DNA from 2 places in the Carnobacterium viridans genome. Region 2 is predicted to be linked to the other one. Evidence: a T-box and tRNA genes for the amino acid it is inferred to sense, from the RefSeq annotation. Region 2 holds a T-box; the other holds one or more tRNA genes.
The links. The T-box of region 2 lies ahead of tyrS (tyrosine--tRNA ligase). A T-box ahead of a tRNA ligase gene usually reads a tRNA of that ligase, here a tRNA-Tyr.
Positions count from the first base shown of each region.

Region 1 (14,919 bases), 1.2 Mb from region 2:
TTATATGATCAAGAAATGGTGTTGTCAGATGTAGTAGAGAGTCCAATTCTGTTTTCTCAGACAATTAAATGAAAAAGTTTTGAATTTAAAAAAGCGATCAATGGAAAGCTATCAAATTGATAAATTCGTTTGATAGCTTTTATTATTGTTAAAAAGGAGCAGTTAGCAAATGATTAAAGGATTTATTTTTGATTTGGATGGTGTTTTGACAGATACTGCTGAGTATCATTACCAAGCTTGGAAAAGAATGGCAAATAAATTAGGTATTCCGCTTGACCGTGAAATGAATGAGCAACTAAAAGGGATCAGTCGAATGGATTCTCTAGAGCGCATCTTAGCAATAGGCAATCAAACGGAAAAGTATTCTGTTGAAGAAAAAGAACAATTAGCAAATGAAAAAAATGAAGATTACAAAAAGTTGATCTTAAGTGTTACACCTAATGATTTATTGCCCGGAATAGCAGATTTACTAGCAGATCTAAAAAAAGAAAACATTCGATTAGCGTTAGCATCTGCCAGTAAAAATGGACCAGTCATAATGGAGAAACTTGGAATAGCAGATTTATTTGATACGGTAGTTGATCCTGCATCATTAGCTAATGGAAAACCGGATCCGGAAATTTTTATTAAAGGTGCAGAACAATTACAGTTAAAGACAGAAGAATGTGTAGGCGTGGAAGATGCTCAAGCTGGCATTGAATCAATTAATGCGGCCGGGATTTTTTCTGTAGGTGTAGGTACAAAAGAGATGATGAAAAACGCTGATTATGCTGTGTCAGATACAAGTGAGTTGAAATTAAGTGACATTTTAAAAAAAGCAACTAACTAAGGAGTGATCGATAGTGGAAAAAAAATGGTGGCATAGTTCTGTTGTATATCAAATCTATCCTAGAAGTTTTCAAGATAGCAATGGAGATGGAATAGGCGATATTCAAGGTATTATTCAACGCTTAAGCTATTTAGCTGATTTAGGGATAGATGCTATCTGGTTAAGTCCAGTTTATCAATCTCCTAATGATGATAATGGATACGACATTAGCGATTATCAAGCAATTTCTCCAGAATTCGGAACAATGGATGATATGGATGAGCTCATTCAAAAGGCTAATGAATACGGAATTCGGATTGTTATGGATCTAGTTGTCAATCATACTTCTGATGAGCATTCTTGGTTTATAGAATCACGAAAAAATAAAGACAATGGATATCGAGACTATTATATTTGGCGGGATGGACAACCCAATGATATGCCGCCTAATGAGTTAACGTCCATCTTCAGTGGATCGGCATGGGAGTTGGATAAACAAACCAATCAATATTATTTGCACTTATATAGTAAGAAACAGCCGGATTTAAATTGGGAGAATCCAAAAGTTCGCAATGAAATTTGGCAAATGATGAATTTTTGGTTGGATAAAGGGATCGGTGGATTTCGAATGGATGTCATTGATCTGATTGGAAAAATTCCAGATGAACTCATTACTGGTAATGGTCCAATGTTGCATACATACCTTCAAGAAATGCATCAGAAAACATTTGGTAAGCTAGACGTTTTAACAGTAGGCGAGACTTGGGGAGTAACGACTGAAGATGCAAAATTATATTCCGCACCTGAGCGCAATGAATTATCGATGGTCTTTCAATTTGAACATATTGGCTTAGACGAACAACCTGGTAAACCTAAATGGGATACAAGACCCTTGGACTTTATTAAATTAAAACAAGTTTTTACAAAGTGGCAGTTAGCGTTAGATGGAGACGGCTGGAATAGTTTATTTTGGAACAATCATGATATTCCACGCATTGTATCTAGTTGGGGCAATGATTCTCCACAATATCGTGTCGTTTCCGCCAAAATGTTTGCAACTTTCTTACATTTTCTTAAAGGAACGCCTTATATCTACCAAGGTGAAGAAATAGGGTTAACAAATACACCAATCTCTTCTATAGAAGAAGTAAATGATATAGAAAGTATTAATATGTACAATGAACGAATGCAGCAAGGTTACAATAAAGAAGAGATTATTCATGCTATCAATAAAAAAGGGCGAGATAATGCTAGGCGTCCGATTCCATGGGATGAGTCTTTAAATGGAGGATTCAGCACTGAGACTCCTTGGTTGGCGCTCAACCCTAACTATCAAGATTTGAATGTTAAAAAAGATCAACAAAACGAAGAATCCATTTTTAACTACTATAAAAAGGTAATTCATTTAAGAAAAGAAAACGAACTGATTGTATGGGGTGATTATAAAGAATTGTTGCCAAATGATCCCCAACTTTTTGTTTATGAAAGAAGTTATCAAGGTGAAACATGGCTAATCATTATTAATTTTTATGAGAAACCAACTATATATAAAGATGATGACCGGAAAGTTGAGACTATTGTAATCAGTAATTATATGGATAGTAGTAAAAAGATAGATAAGTTAGAATTACGACCATTTGAATCGGTTGTTTATAAGTTAAAGAAAAGTCACTAACGCAACTAAAAATAAAAAGCGAACAAAAATCTTTTTTTATTTGCAATAGTTCCGATGTGAAAAGTGTTTTGAATATATATACGTCTTTTCACGAATTGCAAATAAATAAATGTTCGCTTTTGTATTTTTTTTGTAAAGAATGTAAACTTTATGGTTGACCATCTGGGCTAGACTTGTTATAGTAATTGATGTTGCAAGTAGTTTAACACTGGCAATAAAGAAAAAAATATTCTTAAATAAATCAATATTTCATTTGACAGTCTGTTACAGATTGTGGTAACCTGATAAATGTCGCTAAGCTAAATGCAAAAAAAATGTTTTTGGATAATTATTCAAAAATAAAATAAAAAAGCTTGACGAATTTAAAAAACTATTGTATTATTTAGAAGTTGTCAGAAACGCGACAACACGCTTTAGACCTTTGAAAACTAAACAAAGTAAGACGAACCAAATGTGAGGGTGACTCAGCAGTGCTAAGTCAACAGTAACAAAATTAGTGAATAATTATTCGCTAGCAATCAATATGAGCTTCAAGCATCATTTTATATGAGAGTTTGATCCTGGCTCAGGACGAACGCTGGCGGCATGCCTAATACATGCAAGTCGAACGCTTTGATTTCACCGGGTGCTTGCACCCGCCGAAGTCAAAGAGTGGCGGACGGGTGAGTAACACGTGGGTAACCTGCCCATAAGAGGGGGATAACATTCGGAAACGGATGCTAATACCGCATACTTCTAATCGCCTCCTGGCGAATGGAAAAAAGGTGGCTTCGGCTACCGCTTATGGATGGACCCGCGGCGTATTAGCTAGTTGGTGAGGTAATGGCTCACCAAGGCGATGATACGTAGCCGACCTGAGAGGGTGATCGGCCACACTGGGACTGAGACACGGCCCAGACTCCTACGGGAGGCAGCAGTAGGGAATCTTCCGCAATGGACGAAAGTCTGACGGAGCAATGCCGCGTGAGTGAAGAAGGTTTTCGGATCGTAAAACTCTGTTGTTAGAGAAGAACAAGGATGAGAGTAACTGCTCATCCCCTGACGGTATCTAACCAGAAAGCCACGGCTAACTACGTGCCAGCAGCCGCGGTAATACGTAGGTGGCAAGCGTTGTCCGGATTTATTGGGCGTAAAGCGAGCGCAGGCGGTTCTTTAAGTCTGATGTGAAAGCCCCCGGCTCAACCGGGGAGGGTCATTGGAAACTGGAGAACTTGAGTGCAGAAGAGGAGAGTGGAATTCCACGTGTAGCGGTGAAATGCGTAGATATGTGGAGGAACACCAGTGGCGAAGGCGACTCTCTGGTCTGTAACTGACGCTGAGGCTCGAAAGCGTGGGGAGCAAACAGGATTAGATACCCTGGTAGTCCACGCCGTAAACGATGAGTGCTAAGTGTTGGAGGGTTTCCGCCCTTCAGTGCTGCAGCTAACGCATTAAGCACTCCGCCTGGGGAGTACGACCGCAAGGTTGAAACTCAAAGGAATTGACGGGGACCCGCACAAGCGGTGGAGCATGTGGTTTAATTCGAAGCAACGCGAAGAACCTTACCAGGTCTTGACATCCTTTGACCACTCTAGAGATAGAGCTTTCCCTTCGGGGACAAAGTGACAGGTGGTGCATGGTTGTCGTCAGCTCGTGTCGTGAGATGTTGGGTTAAGTCCCGCAACGAGCGCAACCCCTATTATTAGTTGCCAGCATTCAGTTGGGCACTCTAGTGAGACTGCCGGTGATAAACCGGAGGAAGGTGGGGATGACGTCAAATCATCATGCCCCTTATGACCTGGGCTACACACGTGCTACAATGGATGGTACAACGAGTCGCAAGGTCGCGAGGCCAAGCTAATCTCTTAAAGCCATTCTCAGTTCGGATTGTAGGCTGCAACTCGCCTACATGAAGCCGGAATCGCTAGTAATCGCGGATCAGCACGCCGCGGTGAATACGTTCCCGGGTCTTGTACACACCGCCCGTCACACCACGAGAGTTTGTAACACCCGAAGTCGGTGAGGTAACCCTTTTGGGAGCCAGCCGCCTAAGGTGGGACAGATAATTGGGGTGAAGTCGTAACAAGGTAGCCGTATCGGAAGGTGCGGCTGGATCACCTCCTTTCTAAGGAATTTAACGGAAACCCACACATTCGTCTTTACTTTGTTTAGTTTTGAGAGGTCTAATCTTCTCAAAAAAACGCAACTTTGGTTGCGGCAAGACGTTGTTCTTTGAAAACTGGATAAAGTTAAAAAGTGTAATCAAGTAACAAACCAGAAACACACCGAAAAGTTTTAAAAATGAGTTTTTTTAAGGTTCTCATCGAAAGATGAGGTTTAAAAATTAACTGTTAACCATAGGTTAAGTTAATAAGGGCGCACGGTGAATGCCTTGGCACTAGGAGCCGATGAAGGACGGGACTAACGCCGATATGCTTTGGGGAGCTGTAAGTGAGCTTTGATCCAAAGATTTCCGAATGGGGGAACCCAGCATCTTTGATAGGATGTTACTGCTGACTGAATACATAGGTCAGTAGAGGTAGACGCAGAGAACTGAAACATCTAAGTACCTGCAGGAAGAGAAAGAAAAATCGATTCCCTGAGTAGCGGCGAGCGAAACGGGAATAGCCCAAACCAGAAAGCTTGCTTTCTGGGGTTGTAGGACTGAACACATAGAGTCATAAATGAGATTGGTAGAAGAAGCGACCTGGAAAGGTCTGCCGAAGAAGGTAAAAGCCCTGTAATCGAAACCAATTTCACTCTGATCAGTATCCTGAGTACGGCGGAACACGAGAAATTCCGTCGGAATCCGGGAGGACCATCTCCCAAGGCTAAATACTCCCTAGTGACCGATAGTGAACCAGTACCGTGAGGGAAAGGTGAAAAGAACCTCGGAAGAGGAGTGAAATAGCCCCTGAAACCGTGTGCCTACAAATAGTTAAAGCCCGTTAATGGGTGATAGCGTGCCTTTTGTAGAATGAACCGGCGAGTTACGATCCCATGCGAGGTTAAGTTGATGAGACGGAGCCGCAGCGAAAGCGAGTCTGAATAGGGCGAATGAGTATGTGGTCGTAGACCCGAAACCAAGTGATCTACCCATGTCCAGGTTGAAGGTGCGGTAATACGCACTGGAGGACCGAACCCACGTATGTTGAAAAATGCGGGGATGAGGTGTGGGTAGCGGAGAAATTCCAATCGAACTTGGAGATAGCTGGTTCTCTCCGAAATAGCTTTAGGGCTAGCCTCGGAATTAGAATCATGGAGGTAGAGCAACTGTTTGGACTAGGGGCCCTTCTCGGGTTACCGAATTCAGATAAACTCCGAATGCCATTGATTTATATCCGGGAGTCAGACTGCGAGTGATAAGATCCGTAGTCGAAAGGGAAACAGCCCAGACCACCAGCTAAGGTCCCAAAGTTTATGTTAAGTGGAAAAGGATGTGGAGTTGCTTAGACAACTAGGATGTTGGCTCAGAAGCAGCCATCATTTAAAGAGTGCGTAATAGCTCACTAGTCGAGTGACCCTGCGCCGAAAATTTACCGGGGCTAAACATAACACCGAAGCTGTGGATAGAACCATTGGTTCTATGGTAGGAGAGCGTTCTAAGGGCGTTGAAGCTAGATCGTGAGGACTAGTGGAGCGCTTAGAAGTGAGAATGCCGGTATGAGTAGCGAAAGACGGGTGAGAATCCCGTCCACCGAATGACTAAGGTTTCCTGGGGAAGGCTCGTCCTCCCAGGGTTAGTCGGGGCCTAAGTCGAGGCCGAATGGCGTAGACGATGGACAACAGGTTGAGATTCCTGTACCAGTTGGTTTTGTTTGAACAATGGAGGGACACAGTAGGCTAAGGAATACGCGCTGTTGGATATGCGCGTCCAAGCAACAAGTTTTGAAGTGAGTCAAATGCTTGCTTCTTTAAGAACAAGTTGTGATGGGGAGGGAAATTAAGTACCGAAGTTCCCGATGTCACACTGTCAAGAAAAGCTTCTAGTTAGAAACCAACTGCCCGTACCGCAAACCGACACAGGTAGTCGAGGAGAGAATCCTAAGGTGTGCGAGAGAACTCTCGTTAAGGAACTCGGCAAAATGACCCCGTAACTTCGGGAGAAGGGGTGCTGACCAATTGGTCAGCCGCAGTGAATAGGCCCAGGCGACTGTTTATCAAAAACACAGGTCTCTGCAAAATCGTAAGATGACGTATAGGGGCTGACGCCTGCCCGGTGCTGGAAGGTTAAGAGGATGGGTTAGCTCTCGGGCGAAGCTCAGAATTGAAGCCCCAGTAAACGGCGGCCGTAACTATAACGGTCCTAAGGTAGCGAAATTCCTTGTCGGGTAAGTTCCGACCCGCACGAAAGGCGTAACGATCTGGGCACTGTCTCAACGAGAGACTCGGTGAAATTATAGTACCTGTGAAGATGCAGGTTACCCGCGACAGGACGGAAAGACCCCATGGAGCTTTACTGCAGTTTGATATTGAGTGTTTGTACAGCTTGTACAGGATAGGTAGGAGCCATTGAAGCCAGGACGCCAGTCTTGGTGGAGGCGTTGGTGGGATACTACCCTTGCTGTATGACCACTCTAACCCACAGCCCTTATCGGGCTGGGAGACAGTGTCTGACGGGCAGTTTGACTGGGGCGGTCGCCTCCTAAAGTGTAACGGAGGCGCCCAAAGGTTCCCTCAGAATGGTTGGAAATCATTCGCAGAGTGTAAAGGCATAAGGGAGCTTGACTGCGAGACCTACAAGTCGAGCAGGGACGAAAGTCGGGCTTAGTGATCCGGTGGTTCCGCATGGAAGGGCCATCGCTCAACGGATAAAAGCTACCCTGGGGATAACAGGCTTATCTCCCCCAAGAGTCCACATCGACGGGGAGGTTTGGCACCTCGATGTCGGCTCATCGCATCCTGGGGCTGTAGTCGGTCCCAAGGGTTGGGCTGTTCGCCCATTAAAGCGGTACGCGAGCTGGGTTCAGAACGTCGTGAGACAGTTCGGTCCCTATCCGTCGCGGGCGTAGGAAATTTGAGAGGAGCTGTCCTTAGTACGAGAGGACCGGGATGGACACACCTCTGGTGTACCAGTTGTTCTGCCAAGGGCATTGCTGGGTAGCTATGTGTGGACGGGATAAACGCTGAAAGCATCTAAGCGTGAAGCCCCCCTCAAGATGAGATTTCCCATCACGTAAGTGAGTAAGACCCCTGAGAGATGATCAGGTAGATAGGTTGGAAGTGGAAGTATAGCGATATACGGAGCGGACCAATACTAATCGGTCGAGGACTTAACCAAAGCAATACCCGGTGTACGAAGGTAAGCAAACGAAAGACACTTTAGACTTTATCCAGTTTTGAGAGTCCAACGGACTTTCGATTGACATTGTGTGGTGATGAGGGCAAGAAGGTCACACCTGTTCCCATGCCGAACACAGAAGTTAAGCTTCTTAGCGCCGATGGTAGTGAAGGGTTTCCCTTTGTGAGAGTAGGACGTTGCCACGCAGAATCAATTATTCCGCAATAGCTCAGTTGGTAGTAGCGCATGACTGTTAATCATGATGTCGTAGGTTCGAGTCCTACTTGCGGAGTTCCATAGTCAAACTATGTAACTAAAACGTGAATAGTTTTGGTGAACCGAATCTGGAGAGTTGTCCGAGCGGCCGAAGGAGCATGATTGGAAATCATGTAGGCGGTGAACGCTGTCTCAAGGGTTCGAATCCCTTACTCTCCGTTCAAAAAACGGCCCGTTGGTCAAGCGGTTAAGACACCGCCCTTTCACGGCGGTATCACGGGTTCGATTCCCGTACGGGTCATCAGTAACATCGTTACTGGTTAAGGAATGCAGTAAGGATTCACACTCGGAGGTTTAGCTCAGCTGGGAGAGCATCTGCCTTACAAGCAGAGGGTCGGCGGTTCGATCCCGTCAACCTCCATTGTTACAAAAAGGTCTCGTGGTGTAGGGGTTAACATGTCTGCCTGTCACGCAGAAGATCGCGGGTTCGATTCCCGTCGAGACCGTTGGTTTACGAATAAAATAAACCATCTTTAAGATGGCCTGGTAGCTCAGTTGGTAGAGCACTTGATTGAAGCTCAAGGTGTCGGCAGTTCGATTCTGTCCCAGGCCACCATTATATGGAGGGGTAGCGAAGTGGCTAAACGCGGCGGACTGTAAATCCGCTCCTTCGGGTTCGGCAGTTCGAATCTGCCCCCCTCCACCATTTTTTTAAAATCAACACCCTTTTATCCGATAGGGGTATAGTTTAAAGGTAGAACTATGGTCTCCAAAACCATCAGTGTGGGTTCAATTCCTACTACCCCTGCCATTTTTAGAATAAGATTGGCAAAAAAGAATAGGATTATTACCATGGCGATTGTGGTGAAGTGGTTAACACACCGGATTGTGGTTCCGGCATGCGTGGGTTCGAACCCCATCAGTCGCCTTTTTTTTATGGGCTATAGCCAAGCGGTAAGGCAAGGGACTTTGACTCCCTCATGCGTTGGTTCGAATCCAGCTAGCCCAGTTTAATTGAATAGTATTCAACTAAAAAGATGGCGGTATAGCCAAGTGGTAAGGCAGAGGTCTGCAAAACCTTCATCACCGGTTCAAATCCGGTTACCGCCTTACATCAGAAAAGATGAAAAAGAGCAGTCCATATGCCGGCGTGGCGGAACTGGTAGACGCGCTGGACTCAAAATCCTGTGCCCGCGAGGGCGTGCCGGTTCGATTCCGGCCGCCGGTATACTAAAGAGCCCCAAGAACATCTTGTTCTTGGGGCTCTTTTTCTGTTTGAATAGACTCTTCGTCAGCTTGCTTGTAGCCATGGAATCATTTGCATGGCTACAAGCAAATCTATTCCACCAATAATTTCGTGCCATTAATTTAACTAAGCTATCAATATTAAAAAGTATAGAGCCCAAATTCAATATCCCTAATACTTTTGAAGGTATGGAGATTCAACCTATTTTTGTAATATAAGGATACTTTATTCATTATTTTTGTGCTATCTGTTATGATGGTGGTGTAAATATCAAATGTTTTCTTTATATGTAACCGCTTACTAATTTAAGTATATTCTATTGATTTTATGTAGATGTTCGTTCAAATTTATTGCCTAAAAGGAGAGGATAATATGTCAACAAGATCTACTTTCTCAAAAGCTGAAATTAGAAAAAACAACCCTCTATTTTCGCCATTGCGTGCGGTAGTAGAGACAACGATGTATGGGAATAATATTAATGAAATAGAAACGATTGAAGAAGCATACTTACTGGCTAAAGAATCAATGCATACTGTCGTCACTGATTTATTAGTTAAGCATCCAGAAAAATTAGGCTTGCCATTTGGAGCAAAAGTTCTGGTTGAAAATGGTGGAGCAGTGGTAGGTCGTACTGCAGCAGCAAAACGTATTTTGGGAGAAAATTCTGAAGAAGATGCTAAATTGGCTCCAATCATTCGGGAAGCTATTTATCAAGGTGAAAATAACAAGCGCTATAAAGGAACGGCTTACGTTGGTTTAGATCCTGAATTTATGGTGAAAGCTCATTTGAGTGTGCCTGTTGGCCAAGAAAATAACTTATACTCTTGGTTATTAAATTTCCAAATTTGTAATGAATTGTATGACGAAATGTATCTAGAATCAAGACCAATAAATGAAGGCGATATCTTTATTTATCAAGATCCAGAATGGCATCATCCGGATTATCCAATGGGTCTGGCTTATTTTGATTCAGAGCATAACACAGCAGTCATTTTAGGTATGAATTATTTTGGAGAGTTAAAGAAAGCAACGTTAACACTTGCTTGGGGCACAGCTCACCGTTTAGGGTACGTTGCATGTCATGGTGGTCAAAAAAAATTCACTTTAACGAATGGAAAAAACTATGTGTCAGCATTTTTTGGACTATCCGGATCAGGGAAGTCTACATTAACACATGCGAAACATGAACATAAATATAAAGTGGAAGTTTTGCATGATGATGCCTTCATTATTTCCTTAAAGAATGGTTTATCTATTGCACTAGAACCTGCTTATTTTGATAAAACACAAGATTACCCTTCAGATCATGTAGAAGTTGATTATTTTGTGACGGTACAAAATGTAGCGGTCACGCTAGATGAAAATGGCGATAAAGTTTTACTGACAGAAGATTTACGTAATGGTAATGGTAGAACTATAAAGTCACGTTACTCTACTTCAAATCGTGTAGATAAATTCGATGAACCCATAGATGCAATCTATTGGATTATGAAAGATGAAAGTTTGCCACCCGTAATGAAGATAAATGACCCGATACTTGCTGCAACATTTGGAGCTACTCTAGCTACAAAACGTTCTACAGCTGAACGATTGAAAAAAGGGATCGATGTCAATAAACTTGTGATTGAGCCGTATGCAAATCCATTCCGTATTTATCCACTTGATGAAGACTATCATCATTTTAAAGCATTGTTTACGGATCAAAAGATCAATTGTTATATTTTAAATACAGGATTTTTTGGAGATAAAAAAGTTACTGCTGCTATTACTCTAAGCAGTATTGAATCAATCGTTGAAGAAACAGCAGAATTTAAACCTTTTGGAACCCTAAATGACTTGAGTTACCTAGTGGTTGATGGATATGAGCCCGAGTTTGACAATCAAGAGTATCATCAGTTGGTTCAAGAACGTTTAAACATGCGTGTAGCTTATATTCAAGAACAAAAGGAAAAAAATCAACTGAATGTTTTACCAGACGAAGCATTAGAAGCCATGCAAGCATTGATTGAATAAAAAGATAGTACTTGCATTAAAGGTCAATTATTTCAACTCATCCTTTTCATTTACGAGAAAGGAGTATAAAAAAATGAAAGAACACACGGTTGAAATTACGGAAACCGTTTTGAGAGATGCTCATCAGAGTTTGATGGCTACAAGAATGTCGACGCAAGAAATGCTGCCTATTATTGAAAAAATGGACCAAGTTGGGTACTATTCACTGGAATGTTGGGGAGGAGCTACTTTCGATGCTGCGATTCGTTTTCTAAATGAAGATCCTTGGGAAAGGTTAAGAGCCATAAAAAAAAGAGCGCCACACACAAAATTACAAATGTTGTTAAGAGGTCAGAATTTATTGGGTTATCGGCATTACGCTGATGATATTGTAGACAAATTTATTGAAAAAGCTAGTGAAAATGGTATAGATATTTTCAGAATTTTTGATGCCTTAAATGATTCTAGAAATTTGGAAGCTTCTTTAAAAGCAGTAAAAAAATATGGAAAACAGGCTCAGTTGACTATTTGCTATACCATAAGTGAAGTACACAAAATAGAGTACTATACTCAACTAGCTAAAGAACTGGAAAAAATGGGTGCAGATTCAATTTGTATAAAAGATATGGCGGGTATATTAACACCATTTGTGGCAAAAGAACTTGTGCGTTCACTGAAAAGCGTTCTTACTGTACCACTTAGTTTGCACACTCATGCTACGAGTGGTATTTCGCAAATGACGTATTTAATGGCTGTTGAAGCTGGTGTAGATAGGATTGACACTGCTATTTCTCCTTTTTCAGAGGGAACCAGTCAACCACCTACTGAATCAATGGCTATTGCATTAAATGAGGGGTTTGCAACAACAAAGTTAAATCTCCAGTTATTGGAAGAAATTGCTGATTATTTTAAACCTATTCGAGATAAGTATCTAGCTAATCAGCAGTTAGATCCAAAAATGATGGCTGTGGATCCGAAAGCACTATTGTACCAAGTTCCTGGAGGGATGTTATCCAATCTGTACTCACAATTAAAACAAGCCAATGCAACTGAAAAGTATGAAGCTGTCTTGAAGGAAGTCCCGCAAGTTCGCAAGGATTTAGGTTATCCACCATTGGTAACTCCTATGAGTCAAATGGTTGGTACACAAGCAGTCTTTAACGTTCTAGCTGGAGAGCGTTACAAGATGGTTCCAAATGAAATCAAAGAGTATTTAAAGGGTTCCTATGGACGTTCCCCAATGCCAATCAGCGACGATTTCAGAAAGAAGATTATTCATAATGAATCAGTTATTACAAATCGACCAGCTGATCACCTTCAACCAGAGTTTGAACGTTTGAAAAAAGAGATAGGAAATAGTGCAAGAACGGATGAAGATGTATTAACGTATGCCTTATTCCCTCAAGTTGGAAAAGAATTTTTAATCAAAAAATACTCGGCTCAAAAGGTTGAACAAAAAAGAGAGGCAATAGATGAGGAACAAACCATTAGAATATCTGCCTATCTATAAAAAATGAGGTGAAAAAATGGAACGTTTTTCTTATTTGGATATAGTGGTGATTGCTGTGGTTGGGTTGTTAGTCTTATTTGTACTGCTTATTGTGTGGCAATTGTTCCGTCAGTTGATTCAATTGCAATCGAATCAACATAAAGTCAATCATCAAACAGAGACGACTGACCAAACAAACCAAGATTTTCCAGCGCTTGTTCAGGATGAAGATGAAGAAACTAAACTAATTGCAGTTTTAATGGCATTGATTTTAGCCAATGAGGATCAGCAAGATAAGAGCTATCAAGTAACAAAGATTGAGCGAATTCGATAAAGGGAGTGCGCTGATGAAAAATTATGAGATAACAGTAAATGGTAAAGTATATCAGGTTTCAATAAAGGAAATTGCAGGGGAACTGAACAAAAATAAAGAAAAGGAGCCCACAAGCTCTGCTAAAAGCAACGAGAATCAGTCGGATGAAGTAACGATTTCAGCTCCTATGCCAGGAAGAATTTTGTCTGTTAAGGTACAAGAAAATCAAACCGTAAATGCTGGAGAAACGGTCTGTCTATTAGAAGCAATGAAGATGGAGAATGAAATTGTAGCGTCGGTTGATGGTGTCGTCTCGCAAATAAAGGTTCACTCTAATCAAGCGGTAGAAGCTGGCGAAGTTTTGCTCTTAATTACTCCAAATTAAGGAGAAATTATTTCCGATTCAAATTCCTAGTGAGGGAGGAGATTTTTTGAGTACTTTTTTTTCTGGCTTATTATCCATTTCAATTGGACAAATCATTATGATGGCCATTGGGGCATGCTTAATGTACCTAGGCATTAAGAAAAAATTTGAACCGACTTTGCTGGTTCCTATGGGCATTGGAACACTGTTGGTTAATTTTCCGCAATCTGGGTTAATTACTCAACTAGTAAATAATCAAGAACAAGAAGGCATATTCGATGTTTTGTTTGATTTTGGTATTGCGACAGAATTATTTCCGCTGTTGATTTTTATTGGGATTGGAGCGATGATCGATTTTGGACCATTGCTGCAAAAACCGATTTTATTACTATTTGGAGCTTCTGCTCAATTTGGGATCTTTTTTACGATCTTAGTTGCGGTTATTTTTGGTTTTGATATTTTAGAAGCTGCTTCGATCGGCATTATCGGTGCGGCAGATGGACCTACCTCTATTTTTGTGGCGTTGCAGTTAGCCCCACAACTATTAGGGCCTATTACTGTAGCCGCTTATTCCTATATGGCTTTAGTACCGATTATCCAACCACTAGCAATCAAGGCTGTAACGACAAAGAAAGAACGTTTGATAAGGATGCATTATACCTCATCATCTATCTCTAAAACTGTTCGTATCCTTTTCCCCATCGTTGTTATCATTGTATCCGGATTTATAGCACCAGTTTCGCTACCATTAGTTGGTTTTTTGATGTTTGGGAACTTGCTAAGAGAATGTGGGGTCTTAGATCGATTAAGCCATACTGCTCAAAATGAGTTAGTAAACATTGTTAGTATTTTACTAGGGTTAACCATTTCAGTTAAAATGACGGCAGAATTATTTTTAACTATAGATTCTTTATTAATTATTGGGTTTGGATTGATTGCATTTATTATGGATACCGTTGCTGGGGTAATATTTGCCAAATTTATTAATCTATTTCGTAAAGAAAAAATTAATCCTATGATTGGTGCGGCGGGCATTTCTGCATTTCCGATGTCTGCTCGAGTTATCCAAAAATTGGCTCAAGAAGAAGACAAAGAGAATTTTGTCTTGATGCATGCGGCAGGAGCAAATGTTTCAGGACAGATAGCTTCAGTAATCGCCGGCGGTTTATTACTAGGATACTTTTCATGATATTATTAAGAAGAAAGTGGTGAAAAGATGTTTGATATTGACTATACAGCCTTACATCAAGGTTTGGAATTAATGGGGTATGGAATGGTTGGTATTTTTATGGTTTTGGGGCTTCTTTTCTTAGCTTGTACGGGTTTAGTCAAATGGTTGTCCAAGAAGAATTAAGGAAAGTAAAACAGAGTTCATCTTGAACTTTGTTTTGCTTTCTTAATTGTTCTTCGCTATACTTTTTTAGAAGAGTAAAAGCGAAAGGAGACAAAGAAATGAAACAATCAGCAGAAGAGTTAAAAAAATATTATGATCATTTAAAAGTAAGCTATGACAAATTTGTAGAACAACCGTTGAAGTTAAATATAAAAAGAGGTAT
Region 1 covers NZ_FNJW01000008.1:514,602-529,520, reverse strand. The annotation lists gene BLT48_RS03985 (glycoside hydrolase family 65 protein) at 1-72, shown strand, start outside; gene pgmB (beta-phosphoglucomutase) at 170-829, shown strand; gene BLT48_RS03975 (glycoside hydrolase family 13 protein) at 843-2,483, shown strand; rRNA gene BLT48_RS03970 (16S ribosomal RNA) at 3,026-4,587, shown strand; rRNA gene BLT48_RS03965 (23S ribosomal RNA) at 4,823-7,743, shown strand; rRNA gene rrf (5S ribosomal RNA) at 7,834-7,949, shown strand; tRNA gene BLT48_RS03955 (tRNA-Asn) at 7,962-8,035, shown strand; tRNA gene BLT48_RS03950 (tRNA-Ser) at 8,090-8,178, shown strand; tRNA gene BLT48_RS03945 (tRNA-Glu) at 8,189-8,260, shown strand; tRNA gene BLT48_RS03940 (tRNA-Val) at 8,308-8,380, shown strand; tRNA gene BLT48_RS03935 (tRNA-Asp) at 8,393-8,465, shown strand; tRNA gene BLT48_RS03930 (tRNA-Phe) at 8,500-8,575, shown strand; tRNA gene BLT48_RS03925 (tRNA-Tyr) at 8,582-8,665, shown strand; tRNA gene BLT48_RS03920 (tRNA-Trp) at 8,697-8,770, shown strand; tRNA gene BLT48_RS03915 (tRNA-His) at 8,815-8,887, shown strand; tRNA gene BLT48_RS03910 (tRNA-Gln) at 8,897-8,968, shown strand; tRNA gene BLT48_RS03905 (tRNA-Cys) at 8,999-9,069, shown strand; tRNA gene BLT48_RS03900 (tRNA-Leu) at 9,104-9,187, shown strand; gene BLT48_RS03895 (phosphoenolpyruvate carboxykinase (ATP)) at 9,578-11,218, shown strand; gene BLT48_RS03890 (oxaloacetate decarboxylase subunit alpha) at 11,292-12,707, shown strand; gene BLT48_RS03885 (hypothetical protein) at 12,724-13,020, shown strand; gene BLT48_RS03880 (biotin/lipoyl-containing protein) at 13,034-13,384, shown strand; gene BLT48_RS03875 (sodium ion-translocating decarboxylase subunit beta) at 13,431-14,552, shown strand; gene BLT48_RS13810 (OadG-related small transporter subunit) at 14,580-14,717, shown strand; gene BLT48_RS03870 (aspartate aminotransferase type Ic) at 14,816-14,919, shown strand, end outside.
Region 1: it has a tRNA-Tyr gene. The T-box ahead of tyrS (tyrosine--tRNA ligase) is inferred to sense a tRNA for this amino acid. The anticodon was not compared.

Region 2 (14,919 bases):
AACCAATAGAAAACTAGTTTTTATTTTTTTGCTACTAGGTAAATCTTTGTGAATTTTGGTATCGATTGTTTGTAAAAAACAGGTATAATAGGAAAAAAAGGAGGAGTAGAGAGAATGAAAAGAGAAAGTACAGCAGACTATGACATAAAAATGGAAAATGTCCGTTATTCTGCTCCTCAACGGTATTATGGAACAAGAATCTTATTTGTTATTAAAGGATCTGCAACCATTTCATTTGGAGGACGTAATTTTGAAATGGAAGAAAATGATATTTTAATTGTTAATCGTACCAATAACTATTCCGTAATGGGAAGTGAAGATAATTGCATTATTTCACTAAGCATTTCTAGTCATTTTTTTGTGACTCATTATAAGGAATACTTTCATTACAATTTTTTCTGTTTTTCAAAGGAATTAGATCCTGGCAGAGAAGGAATGATTGCTCAATTAAGACGATGGTTATCTGAAATCATGATTGCAGATTCTAGAAAAGATGAGAGCAATACGCTAGAAATTCGAAGCAACTTGTATCAGATTATGTTACTGATGACTCGCTTTTTTAAAAAAGAAGCTCCACATTGGAAAGGTGTAGATACAAGTGATGAACGGATCGCACGAATTATTCAATTAATTGAACAGAGGTATGCAGAACCGTTGACGCTTTCTGAGTTAGCAGAACATGAAAATCTATCTTCTTCTTATCTATCTCGTTATTTTAAGCAAATGACAGGTATGGGATTTTTAAATTACCTAAATCAAGTTCGTCTAAAACATAGCCTAGACGACTTATTGTATACTTCGGATAATTTATTTCAAATAGCGATGAAAAATGGTTTCTCGACTGCAAAAAACTACACAGTTGTTTTTAAAACGATTTATAATCAAACACCTGCTCAATATAGAAAAGAACACCAACATGAACAATTAGAACAGCATGAAGCGTTGATTAATACAGTTGAAGCTCACACCGTTCTTGATTCTCCCGCTATTTTAGATAGACTGGCTAGTTATTTAGATGAAGGAATAGATCAAAGTTATACGATAGATGAAGAACACCTTGAAGAACGTAGAATTGTTCTAAATAGTGAAGGTGAGCAAGAGTTAAAACATGAAAAGCACATCATATTTATTGGTGAATTAAAGGAACTACTAAATGAAAATGTTAAAAGACAGTTGATTTTAATAAAAAAACAAATGCGTGTAGACTTTGTAGGAATCCAAAAACTCTTTGAAGAGACCATACCCTTAACTGAAACGGATCTATCTGAAGGGGCAAATAATTCAACTATATATGCGAATTCTGATATTGTCCTACAGTTTTTAAAAGAACAAGGAATCCATTTATTCTTAAAATTAGAGTATAAGCAAATTAGTCAGAACGAAGAGTATTACTTTAAAAAGATTGATCAATTCATTCAGCATGCTTTGCAAGGTTTTGGGCGTGATTTTGTAGAAAAATGGCAAATTCTATTTTATAGTAAAGAAGATTCATCAATAGAATCAACGGAGTTAGAACGCGTTTATTTAAAAGTTTGGCAAGTGATCAAAAATAAATCTAGCAAAATGAAAGTGGGAGCATTTTTCCCATTTGATGAACAAAAAGAAGAGCTTCCAGAAAATCAACAATGGCAAATCGAGCATGCAAATAAAATTGAATTTATCGGTTATGAAGCAGATCAAAACGACGTTATTAATTTTCATGATATTAATGTAGAAGAGTTTTCTAAGAGTCATCGTTACATTATCGATAAAACGAAAAAAATTAAATCATTTATGCAGCAAAAGCAAATCGATCGACCAATGTTTTTGACTAACTGGAACATGTTATCTGGAAATACTCGATATATCAATGGGAATTTCTTTAGAGGAGCGCTAATTTTAAAAAAGGTTTTAGAATTAGAAAATGACGTAGCAGGAATCGGTTTCTGGATCAATAGTGAAATTCATGAGCGATTACAAGATTGTTCTAATAATCTAATCGATAGTTTAGATTTGTTTCATTTCTTTAATGAAAAAAGACCGACCTTTTATACTATGCGTTTTAAAGAAAGATTAAGAGGAATGGTCACTGCACGGGGATCAGACTATCTAATGACTGAAAATGAAGACGGCTATCAACTGATTATTTTCAATGAGCGACAATTTAGTCCCCGTTACTCAATTGATGAACTATTTGTAAAAAATCGAAGCAAAGAATTACACATTCATCTCAAAGGGATTAAGCCAGGTAATTATCAAATCCGTACGTTTAAATTCGATCGAGATAACGGAGGTTTATACTCTAAGTGGTGGAATCTGAATAGTAAGTACGGTATTGATCATGAAATGATGGATCATATTGTTCAATCTCTTAGTCCAGCACTGGATATCAAAGATGAATATTTAAATGAAGAATGGTCTTTTTATTCTTTACTAACAACTAACGCGATTCACTTTATTGAGTTCCGTAAGGCCATTGAATAAGTGAACGAGATTACTTTACAAAGTACAACCCAATGGCTATACTGTAATTTGGTAGGAGGTAGACCATGAAAAAAATAATTATTGCTAGCATTAAAGGCTATCAAAAAGGCATTTCTCCTTTATTTCAACCAAGTTGCCGCTATTATCCAACCTGCTCGCAGTATGCAATCGAAGCGATTGAGAAACACGGTGCAATCAAAGGTACAGTAATGGGAACAGCTCGCATTTTAAGGTGTCACCCTTTTATTAAAGGCGGATATGATCCGGTCCCGAAAAAATTCACGTTAAGAAAAAATAGAGAAATTAAAACGATAAAAAATTAACGATAAGCTGACAAATTTACTATTTGTCAGCTTATTTAATGCGTTCAAATCGTTTGTTTAAAAGTAGAGAAGAAGCAAACTATTTTAAGGCTTTTCATAAAAAGGTATGAATAACTTTGACAAACTTTTTAATATAGTGTAAATTGTCTTAGGGACGAAATATGAATAAAACATAAAGAAATAATGTTCGTGTTTTTGATTACCTATAAAAAAAATAACGAATAGCCTAAAAAATAGCGTCATAACAGAAAGAGGTTAAGGGAAAAATGAAAGTATTTGACTATGAAGATGTTCAACTTATTCCTAATAAAAGTATTGTAAGCAGCAGATCAGAATGTGATACAACAATTGAATTTGGCGGTAGAACATTTAATTTGCCAGTCGTACCGGCTAATATGCAAACGGTTATTGATGAAACATTAGCTATTTGGTTAGCAGAAAATAACTTTTTCTATGTGATGCACCGTTTTGATGAAGAAGACAGAATCCCTTTTATCCAACGAATGAATGAAAAAGGACTATATTCTTCGATTAGTGTAGGCGTAAAAGCAGCAGAATACACATTTATTGAAACTTTAGCAAAAGAAAATTTAGTACCAGAATACATTACGATCGATATTGCTCATGGACACTCTGACTTAGTGATTAATATGATTCACCATATCAAGAAGTACTTACCCGGAACATTTTTGATTGCAGGGAATGTTGGTACTCCAGAAGCTGTTCGCGAATTAGAAAATGCTGGGGCTGATGCGACTAAAGTAGGTATTGGACCAGGAAAAGTATGTATCACAAAACTAAAAACAGGATTTGGTACTGGTGGCTGGCAATTAGCTGCATTGCGTTTATGTGCTAAAGCTGCAAGAAAGCCATTGATTGCTGATGGAGGAGTACGAGATCACGGCGATATCGCTAAATCGATTCGTTTCGGAGCATCTATGGTCATGATGGGTTCTTTATTCTCTGGACATGATCAATCTCCAGGAGAAACGATTGAAAAAGATGGCAAAATGTACAAAGAATACTTTGGTAGTGCATCAGAATACCAAAAAGGTGAACATAAGAACGTTGAAGGCAAGAAAATTCTTGTAGAATACAAAGGCGATATCGCTGAAACATTATTGGAAATGAAACAAGATTTACAATCATCTATTTCATATGCTGGTGGAAATGACGTAGAGTCGATTCGCAAAGTTGACTATGTTATTGTTAAAAATTCAATATTTAACGGAGATCGTTAGATAAAAGAGAAAAGGTCCTGTAAAGGATCTTTTTTTGCTGTGATGCAAATGATTTGTATCCTCTGGTTTCTTTGTTACACTTAACGGGTAAACTGAAATGAGAGGGGTTATGAGTCATGAAAGTATTAGTAGTAGGTGCAAATGGACAAATTGGTAAAATGATCGTAGATAAATTACAGGATAGTGACAAGCATTCAGTACGAGCAATGGTCCGAAAACCAGAACAAGCTAATGCATTAGACATGAAAGATGTTGAAGCGTGTTTAACGGATTTAGAAGGACCAATTGAAGCGATTCAAAAAGCTCTTGAAGGTATGGATGCGGTGGTTTTCTCTGCTGGTTCAGGTGGGAAAACGGGATACGACAAAACGATGTCCATTGATTTAGATGGAGCTGTGAAAGTTATGGATGCAGCAAAAGAAGTTGGTATCGATCGTTTTATTATGGTCAGTGCAATGAACTCAGATGATCGTGCAGCTTGGGATAATGAAGAAATGAAGCCTTACAATATTGCTAAGTATTATGCCGATCGCTGCTTGAAACAAAGTGGATTGACTTACACAATTTTACGTCCAGGTTTGTTAAAAAATGATCCAGCTACAGGGAAAATCGAAGTAGCGGAGAACTTGCCAGGTGGCGCCATCTCTCGTGAAGACGTGGCAGAAGTGGTAGTTGCAAGTTTAGATAATGAATCAACTTTTAATAAAGCCTTTGATCTTTTAAATGGTGATTCGCCAATCGATGAAGCATTAAAAAATCTATAAGACTGTTAACTAACTAAAAAGCTTCAAGGTCTCTCAATAGAAGAGACCTTGAAGCTTTTTTTATAGATTCTTTTACAAATTTTAGAACATAGCGTCCAAAACAGACTCAAAAAACGTTATTTTACAAGTAGTCCTACAATGAAATAACCTTTAATGGAAGAGTGAAGCAGAAAAGTAGTCCAACTCTTCCGTGAAACGACTCTTCATGGATAAGTTGTGTCCAAAAAGTTGTTCACTCATCCATGAAACAGTCCTTCATGGATGAGTTGCACCAAAAAAGTTCGTCACTCCTCCATGAACAGAATAAAATGAGCATTTGCATAAACTAGAACGCTTATTTTACGTTTCTCATCTTACTTTTCTAAACCATTCCTGGTTTTAGGATGACTTTTATATTTTGATCTGCTTTTTTATCAAAAATGTCATAAGCTTGTGCAGCTTGCTCCAACGGCATCGTGTGTGTAATGATGTCTGTCGGATCAAAAACGTTTTTCTCAATCATGTCATACAATTTTGGCATAAGGTGAATAACAGGCGCTTGCCCTGTTTTTAGAATAACATTTCGGTTAAAGAAATCATTTATTGGGAAACTAGCAGAAGGAGTCATATACACTCCAGTAACTTGAACCGTACCAAACTTCTTAACACTTTCTGAAGCTGTAACAAGCGGACTAATTGTTCCACTTTGTACGCTTAAAAGAGTCTTAGCTTTTTCTCTGGTAGGAGTCACTCCGTCCATCCCTACGCAATCAATAACGACATCTGCTCCACCATTAGTGGTGTCATAAAGAAATTTTCCAACTTCAGTAACGTCTTTAAAATTAACGGTTTCAACATTATTGGTTTTTTGAGCATGATCTAAACGGTGTTTTACATTATCAACTGCAATAACTCGTTTAGCACCTTTCATTTTAGCAAATTTTTGAGCAAAAAGCCCAACTGGACCAGAGCCAAGAATGATAACGGTATCGCCTTCTTTAACACCGCTACTTTCTACACTCCAGTAAGCAGTAGGAACAATATCGGATAAGAAAAGTACTTTTTCATCTGGTAAATCATTTTCTGGAACAATAAAAGAGGTGAAATCAGCAAAAGGTACACGTAAGAACTCTGCCTGGCCTCCTGGATAGTTGCCGTGCATTTTACCAAAACCAAATAGCCCACCATTATCAAAAGCAGGATTTGGATTGGAGTTGTCACATTGACTTTCCATTTCGTGTGTACAGAAATGACATTCGCCACATCCGATGTTAAATGGAATAACCACACGATCGCCTTTTTTTACTTTTTTAACGCCAGGACCGACTTCTTCAACAATTCCCATTGGTTCGTGACCTACTACATAATCTTCTTCCATTACCGGTTTTCCATTATGATACAAATGTAAATCAGAACCGCAAATAGCCGTTGCTGTAATGCGGACAATCATATCAGTAGGTTCTTGAATCGTTGGATCTGGAACATTTCGAACTTCCATTTTTTCATTTCCTTGCCATGTTACTGCACGCATAAAATCGCTCCTTTATTTTGTATTTAACACCTAAATTCTAGCACTGTCAGTGAAAATAGTACAATGATATCGCTTAACTTATTGATGTTAGAATGCAAAAAAAAAGACTCTTCTTCAGATGGTGTTGATAGAAGAAAATAAAATTTCTTCTGGAATAGACTGTTTTGCTTGTGGAGAGCCATTGAATCCAATGCAAGCTACAAGCAAAACCTATTCCTCCAGAAATATCCTGTAACCAATTTAACTGGTTCTTCATTTTCTGGCTTTGATAAAGAAATTTCCTCCGGATTACGGGATAGCTTGCGGAGAGCAATGGGACCATTTTGAGCCGAAGAACGCGTCTCAAAACTTGCAAGCGTCAAACTTAACGTAGCGGCTAAAGCCGAACGATAAGTAATTCTCAATGCATCCTCTTTCATGGCTGCAAGCTCCTCCTATTCCTCCGAAAATTTCTGGAATGTGTTAAAAAAAACTCAATTAATTACTGACCAACGTCAAATGTTGCTGAACCATTTAACTAAGCTATCAACACTAAGAAGTATAGAGCTTAAATAGAGCTTTAATTACTAAGGACCTAGCAAATAAAGCTCTTACTACTTTTAAACTAATTTAATTAAGAAATATTTTTTCTTTCCTTTACGAATCAGGATAAAGCGTTCATCAAATGAGTTTTCAGGTGTCACAATAGATTCAACGTCTGTAATTTTTTCGCCGTTCATGGATAGAGCACCATTTTTGATGTCTTCGCGAGCTTGGCGTCTAGAAGGTTCAATACCAACTACATCAACTAACCATTCAACAATATTTCGTTCTTCTTTTGAAGATTCGAAAGTAGGCATGTTTTTAAATCCTTCTTCGATTTGGTCAGCCGTTAAGCTTTTTACATCACCGGAAAAAAGAGCTGCAGTAATCTTTTCAGCATCTTTTAAAGCTTGCTCGCCATGGACAAATAGAGTCATTTCGCTGGCTAACGTTTTTTGTGCTTCCCGTTTGTGCGGTTCAGTTGCTATTTTTTCACCTAAAACTTCAATTTTTTCTTTAGTTAAAAAAGTAAAATACTTCAAGTATTTAACCACATCACGGTCATCTTGATTTAACCAGAATTGGTAAAATTCATAAGGAGTGGTTTTTTCTGGATCTAACCAAATAGCCCCACCAGCAGTTTTTCCAAATTTAGTTCCGTCCGCTTTTAACATTAATGGAATAGTCAATCCATAGGCTTCAGCCTCAGAACCTTCTTGTTTACGAATGTATTCTAAACCAGCCGTAATATTTCCCCATTGGTCTGCGCCACCAATTTGTAATTGAACATCTTCATGTTGGTACAAGTGTAAGAAATCGATTGATTGCAGAATTTGATAAGTAAATTCAGTAAATGAAATACCGGTTTCCAAACGACTAGCAACGATGTCTTTAGACAACATCGTGTTGACGTTGAAACTTTTCCCAATATTGCGTAAGAAATCGAGTAAAGAGATCTCTTTTGTCCAATCCAAATTGTTAACCATACGAATAGATTTTTCATTTTTGCCTGCATCAAATAGTTTTTCCATTTGACGAGTTAATTTATCGACATTATGTTGAACTTGTTCGCTAGTCTGTAAAACACGTTCTTCAGATTTTCCACTTGGATCGCCGATTGAACCAGTTGCTCCACCAATAACGATGACGGGACGGTGACCGGCTAATTGAAATCTTTTCAAGATCATAAATGGAATCAAGTGACCAATATGCATGCTATCACCAGTTGGGTCAACCCCACAGTATAATCCTACCTTTTTTTGATCAATTAATTTTTTTAAACCTGCTTCATCTGTTTGTTGATTAATGGCATCGCGCCATTCTAGTTCATCAATAATGTTCATTGTTCCAGCTCCTTATATATGTATTTTGTGCATAAAAAAAGCCCGATAAAAAAGAGTTATCTCTTTTTTATCGGGACGAAATTTTCCGTGTTACCACCCAAATTGCAGTCTGTTTTAAAGCAAAACAAGCCTACCACTCATTTACTGTAACGTAGTAATACGCTTGAGGTTAATCAAGTTACTCCAGAGTGTACTTCACAAAGTTGGTTTGTACCTATTTTCATCATCCATAGGCTTTCTATGAAACAGGGACCAGATGCTACTATGCTCTTTCATCGTAAATTATTATGAGATTGTTATCAGTATAGATGAAGCAAAGACAATTTGTCAATCTTGTTTTTGAATTTATCTGCTTAGAAATCTTGAATCATTAAATAGTTGGTATACTTCACAGTAAAATTAAATTTTAATTTACATAAACGAAAACATAATGATATAAGGTACGAACAATAAATAGATATAAGACAAGAGAAGAAAGATCAATGAATGAAAAGGGCTTCTATTAAATTCTTTTATACAAAAAACGACACCAATAATAATTGCAGATAACCAAAAGAAATCAAAAATGCCTCTACCAAAGAGTGAATCAAAAAGTCCTGTAAAAAAAATAATTAAACCGAGCGACAAATAGCATATACCCAAGGTCGAACCGACAAATGATTTTCTATCGTAGGTACTTTTTTCTGTCTTCCAATATTTAAAAATTCTATACATAAAAAAAAATGGAAAAAGGTAGTGCAGAGCCAAGCATTATTTTGGTAATTGTAAACATCAATTACCATCCCCATTAGTTACATTTTCTAAAGAGTGATCTTCCAAAATTTTATTTAAAGGTATGCTAAATAAATAAGAACTCAAATGATTGAGCAATAATAAAAGAATTAAGTCATCTGTTTTTCTCTCGAATATAAGTCCTATAATGACTAAATAAATCAATACATCTAGACTCCCGCTTAAATAAATTAGAAAGTTGAATTTAACTTGTTGTTGCTTCGAGAGATGGTCAATGTTATCTAAATCAGTAGGGAAGATAGTCCAGTAGGTTACAAGTCTTGAGGAGTATTTACCACGTGAAACGTAAATAAAAGTGATTAATTTAATCAAGATAAAAAGAATCATACATGCAAGAATGAGTTGCTTAGACATAATAACCCTCTTTTCAATTTTAAAGTTCGATCGATAAATTTTCCCAGAAATCTTTCCATTTTTTAGTTTGAATACGATCAATATAGATTGAATGAAATTTGCTACCTTGTTGGTAAAAGGGTGTGGGTTCTACCTTCATTTCAAATAAATCGTTTAGTCCATAGGGAGCCATGATTTCAAGCTTATCATGGTGACATCTTACCGCTAGTGCAGTTGGAGTCTCTGGAAAATGAGCAACACCATCATAAGATGAAGTAAAAGGATCAAATCCACTTTTCGAATGCATACGAGCTTGATTTTTCACGGTCTAAGGCTGATTTGGAAGTAAACAACCTAAGTTTTTTCTAGTTCTTTTTCTATTTCCCATGATAGGTCTGAAGGATCAAAGTAAATGACGTCAATATCAGTTACAGGAGTTGTAGTATTATGTAATTTATCCCAAACTTTGTTCCGTATGAGACCTGCACATACCCAACAATCGGTTAGATTTAATTCCTGAACCGCTCTTAAAATGGATAAGAGGTAACTATCGTGTTTAATCATTTCTAATAATTGTTTTTCATAAGTAGTCACTGTTTTTTCCTACCTTATCATAGATTTTTGAAAATTAAATCTACGATGAAGAGTTTGGATTTAGTATAAAGTAAATTTCGACTATGATAAAGTGCTTATGTACAAATTTTATATCCAAATATAAGTCTTCTGACACTAGAATAAAATGTGTTAGAAGACTTATTTCAATTTGTTTGAGATTAAAAAGATTCTTTATTGATCGTTTTGAGAAGTTAAAAGACGTGGGCCGTCTTTCGTAATCGCTAATGTATGTTCAAATTGACAGCTGAGGCCTCCATCTTTTGTTCGAGCAGTCCAACCGTTATCATCCATTTTTGATTTCCATGTTCCTGTGTTTACCATAGGCTCAATAGTAATGACCATGCCTTCTTTTAAGCGTAAGCCTTTACCTGCTTGTCCATAGGAAGGGACGTTCGGAGCTTCATGTAAGGTTGGCCCAACACCATGTCCTAAGAATTCTCGAACAATTGATAGGTTTTCACTTTCAACATAAGTTTGAATCGCATGACCGATATCTCCTATACGGTTACCAGCTTGTGCCTGTTCAATACCTTTATACATAGCTTTTAGAGTAACTTCCATTAAATGGTCTTTCTCAGCAGTTGATTCTCCCACTACATAACTCCAGCAAGAATCTGATAAAGCACCCTTCAAATTAATAACCGTATCAACTTTGATCAAATCTCCATTTTTAAGAACTTCTTTTCTTGGGAAACCATGACAAATTTCATCGTTTATACTGATACATGTTGCATATTCATACCCTTCAAAACCAATTTGTTCCGGGATGGCATCATTCTCTAAGATAAATTTATGAGCGAATTCTTCAATATCCCAGCTCGTTATGCCAGGTTTAATAAAATCGCGTAAAGCAATATGCATATTTGCTAAGATGGTTCCAGATTCATCCATTGCATCGATTTCGCGTTGTGACTTTAATGTAATCAATTCATTCCCTCTTTTCTTTAAATCTAAATCTATACCTAATAGTATAAGTGTTTTCATTGAAAGATAAAAGAATTTATAGGCTTTATTAGTTATTAATGAATAAAACAATGTTGTCATTGATTAAAAGTAAGATAACAGGTTATAATTAGTAAGCATTTAAAAAGCTGATTCGGTATCTGGAAATAAAGGATATGGAACAAGAAATTTAATTTGCTCTTATAAGTATGCTAATGTGTTAAGAAAAGATAACAGTTGCAAAAAGATAGTTAGGTCAGATAAAAAGTAAAAATAATTAGTAAAACCAACAGCAACAGTCACCAATAAAGTTGCTGTTGGTTTTTTTAGTGTTATCTTTTGCCGTCTTCAGGTGGAAAAATAAAAAGGAGTGAACAGATTGGATTATAAAAAGACTGCTCAGCAAGTTCTAAGGTACGTTGGAGGGAAGGAAAACGTTTCTGAGTTAACACATTGTTTCACCCGGTTGCGGTTTATATTGAAGAACTCTGAGTTGCCTCAAAAAGATAAGCTCCTCAAAGTAGAAGGCGTGATTTCGGTTGTAGAAAGTAACGGTCAGTACCAAGTTGTTTTGGGAAATAAGGTAGAACAAGTTTATGAACAATTAGAAACGATGTTAAGTGATGTGCCAGAGTCAAAAAAAGAAACCCCCCATATTTCTCTAGGTAGTAAACTGTTAAACACGATTACAGCTATTTTTACACCAACGATTCCAGCAATTGCTGCATCGGGTATGTTAAAAGGGATTTTAGCAGTTGCATCAATTGTAGCAACTACGTTTTATCAACTAGATATCAAAGAAAATGATACTTATGTTATATTAAATGCTGCTTCAGATGCACTTTTCTATTTCATGCCGATTATTTTAGGCTATGCGGCAGCTAAAGTGTTCAAAACGAATGAATATATCGCTATGATTATCGGTGCTACGCTTTGTTATCCTACAATTGTTGCTTTAATGACAGGGGAGACAGCAGTGTCCTTGTTTGGTTTAGGTATTACGAAAGCTAACTATGTCTCATCCGTTATTCCTATTATTATTGCTGTTTTTATACTATCTTATGTGCAACGTTTCTTAGAAAAAGTCATTCCAGAAGTCTTGAAAATAATTATGGTTCCTACATTATCTTTACTAGTTATGATTCCGACGACTTTGTTGGTATTCGGACCAATTGGAATCTATATCGGACAATTTATAAATTGGATTTATTATTATATTATGAATTTTAGCCCAATTTTATTAGGAGCATTTATTGGAGGCATTTGGTGTATATTGGTCATCTTCGGTGCTCATCGTGCTATTATCCCTATTGGAATAAATGATGTGGCACAAACAGGAAGACAAAACTTACTGGCATTTGCCGGTGCAGCCAACTTCTCTCAAGCTGGTGCGGCTTTAGGCGTTTTCTTGAAAACCAAAAATAAAAGCTTAAAAACAGTTGCAGCATCTGCTACTGTGACGGCTCTATTCGGTATCACGGAACCTGCTATTTATGGAGTGAATTTGCGTTTGAAAAAGCCAATGATCTATGCTGTTATCAGCGGTGCTGCAGGAGGAGCCTTGATGGGTTGGGGTGGTTCTTACGGGATAGCTTTTGCTAATCAAGGTGTATTAACGATACCGGTTTATGCAGATGCGGGTACAAAAGCTTTTCTAAGCTATCTTATTGGTTGTAGCATAGCATTTTTTGGTGCCTGTGCACTGACAATGATTTTAGGGTTTAAAGATTTGCCAAGCGAAGATCAAGAAGTTGTAAAAAATGATTCAGATGAACTGTCCATCTCAGATTATGACATAAAAGTTTTATCTCCTATAAAAGGACAAGTCATTCCGTTGTCAGAAGTAGAGGACGAAGTTTGTTCTTCGGGAGCATTGGGTAAAGGAATTGCAATTTATCCGGAAATAGGAGAAGTTCGTGCACCAATGGATTGTACAGTGTCGGCTCTATACCCAACGTTACATGCTATTAAATTAGTGTTAGATAATGGTATTGAAATGTTGATTCACATAGGAATCGATACGGTAGAATTAAAAGGAACACATTTTGAAAGTTTTGTATCTGTTGATGACCATGTTGAGAAAGGAAGTAAGATAGTTTCCTTTGATAGGGATGCTATTGTAGCTGCAGGTTACGATATAACAACTTCTTTGATTATTACGAATTCACCACAGTATCGAGCAATAGATTCAAGCAACCAACCTCAAGTCACGAATGAAGATAATTTATTATTTATTAAGCTATAGGAGTGTATATCAATGAAAAAATTTAACGATGATTTTTTGTGGGGAGCTTCCTCATCAGCATTTCAAATTGAAGGTGCATGGGATGAAAATGGTAAAGGCATGTCTGTTGCTGATTACAATTCTTTCCAAAGGTCAGCACTTCAAGCAGACACAAAAGTAGCCAGTGACTTTTATCATCATTTTGAAGAAGATATTAAGTTAATGAAAGAATTAGGCTTGAATGTTTACCGTTTTTCTATATCATGGTCACGCATCATCCCTGATGGAGATGGAGAAGTGAACCAAGCAGGAGTCGATTTTTATAATCGTGTGATCGACTGTTTAGTGGAGCATGATATTCAACCGTTTATTACTTTGTATCATTTTGATTTACCCTTTGCCTTGGTCGAAAAGTACAATGGATGGGAAGGTAGGGAATGTGTCAATGCTTTCCAACGGTATGCGCAAGTTTGTTACCAAGCGTTTGGAGATCGTGTTAAAGACTGGCAAGTAACTAACGAACAAAACTTAATGATCAGAGTAAATGAGCGAATGAATATGTATCAAGTGGAACCAAAGGATGCAGAAAAAGTTCGTGCACAAATGGATTACCATATGTTCGTTGCTCATGCTTTAGCAACCATTGATTGCCATAAAATGGTGGCAGGTGGTAAAATTGGTCCTTCTGTGTCTTCAACGATGACCTACGCAAGTTCAACTAAACCAGAAGATGTTTGGGCAGCAAGAATGAATGATAATTTTAAGACCAATTATGCTTTAGAAATGTATTGTTTTGGAGCCTATCCTGGTTATTATGAAAAATACTTACGAGATCTTGAAATTTATCCTAAGACGTTACCTGAAGATCCAGAAATTTTAAAAGGTGCTAAACCAGACTTTATTGCTGTAAATTATTACCGCACATTAGTGGCAAGTTATCTACCAGCTGATAAAATGCATCCAGTTGGAACAAAAGAGAAAGATATTGATTTTGACTTATATGGATATTTCAAAATTGAACCTAATCAGCACTTGAAAGCATCGCAATATGGAGCTCAGATTGATCCAATGGGTCTACGTTTGGTTCTAAATGATTACTACCGTCAATACCGATTGCCCTTGATTATTACCGAAAATGGATTGGGAACACCAGACGTCTTAACAGAAGATCAACAGGTTCATGATGACTATCGTATTGATTATATTCGTGATCATATTGCTGCTTGTCACGATGCGATTAACGATGGTGTTGAATTATTCGGTTACTGTCCGTGGTCAGCAATCGATTTGCTAAGTTCACATCAAGGGTTTAAAAAACGGTATGGTTTTATTTACGTTAATCGTGAAGACCATGACCTAAAGGATTTAAGTCGAATCAAAAAAGACAGTTTCTATTGGTATCAAGAAGTGATTCGAAATAATGGCTTATTAGCAGAAGAGAAGTAAAGTAAGTTATTAAGATTTTGAAGATTCTACAAGGTTGAACCACAAAAAAATTCTACTGCTCTTAAGCGGTAGAATTTTTTTGAGTTTATTTTATGCAAAGGAACATAGATAGGAGGGATTTGTTGCTTTGCAACAATAGAGCATATAGTAAATTAGAGTTAAATAGGATAGAATAATTTTATTAAGGAGTTGTTGACAGTGTTGCAAATAGTGAATAAATTAAAAGACCAACATAACTTTACAAACACCGAAATAAGAATTGCCGATTATATTATTCAAAACATCACTAAGATTCCAACTATCTATATTGAAGATTTAGCAAAATTAACCTATACCTCTCACTCAACAATTATCCGTCTCTGTAAAAAAATCGGATATGATGGCTTTAGAAGTTTTAAACT
Region 2 covers NZ_FNJW01000008.1:1,667,688-1,682,606, forward strand. The annotation lists gene BLT48_RS09500 (helix-turn-helix domain-containing protein) at 115-2,463, shown strand; gene yidD (membrane protein insertion efficiency factor YidD) at 2,529-2,786, shown strand; gene guaC (GMP reductase) at 3,053-4,027, shown strand; gene BLT48_RS09515 (SDR family oxidoreductase) at 4,144-4,791, shown strand; gene BLT48_RS09520 (zinc-dependent alcohol dehydrogenase) at 5,153-6,301, opposite strand; gene BLT48_RS09525 (hypothetical protein) at 6,499-6,720, opposite strand; gene tyrS (tyrosine--tRNA ligase) at 6,901-8,166, opposite strand; T-box leader at 8,235-8,451, opposite strand; gene BLT48_RS09535 (hypothetical protein) at 8,938-9,312, opposite strand; gene BLT48_RS14350 (nucleotidyltransferase family protein) at 9,332-9,616, opposite strand; gene BLT48_RS14355 (nucleotidyltransferase family protein) at 9,646-9,885, opposite strand; gene map (type I methionyl aminopeptidase) at 10,078-10,833, opposite strand; gene BLT48_RS09550 (beta-glucoside-specific PTS transporter subunit IIABC) at 11,228-13,093, shown strand; gene BLT48_RS09555 (glycoside hydrolase family 1 protein) at 13,106-14,518, shown strand; gene BLT48_RS09560 (MurR/RpiR family transcriptional regulator) at 14,720-14,919, shown strand, end outside.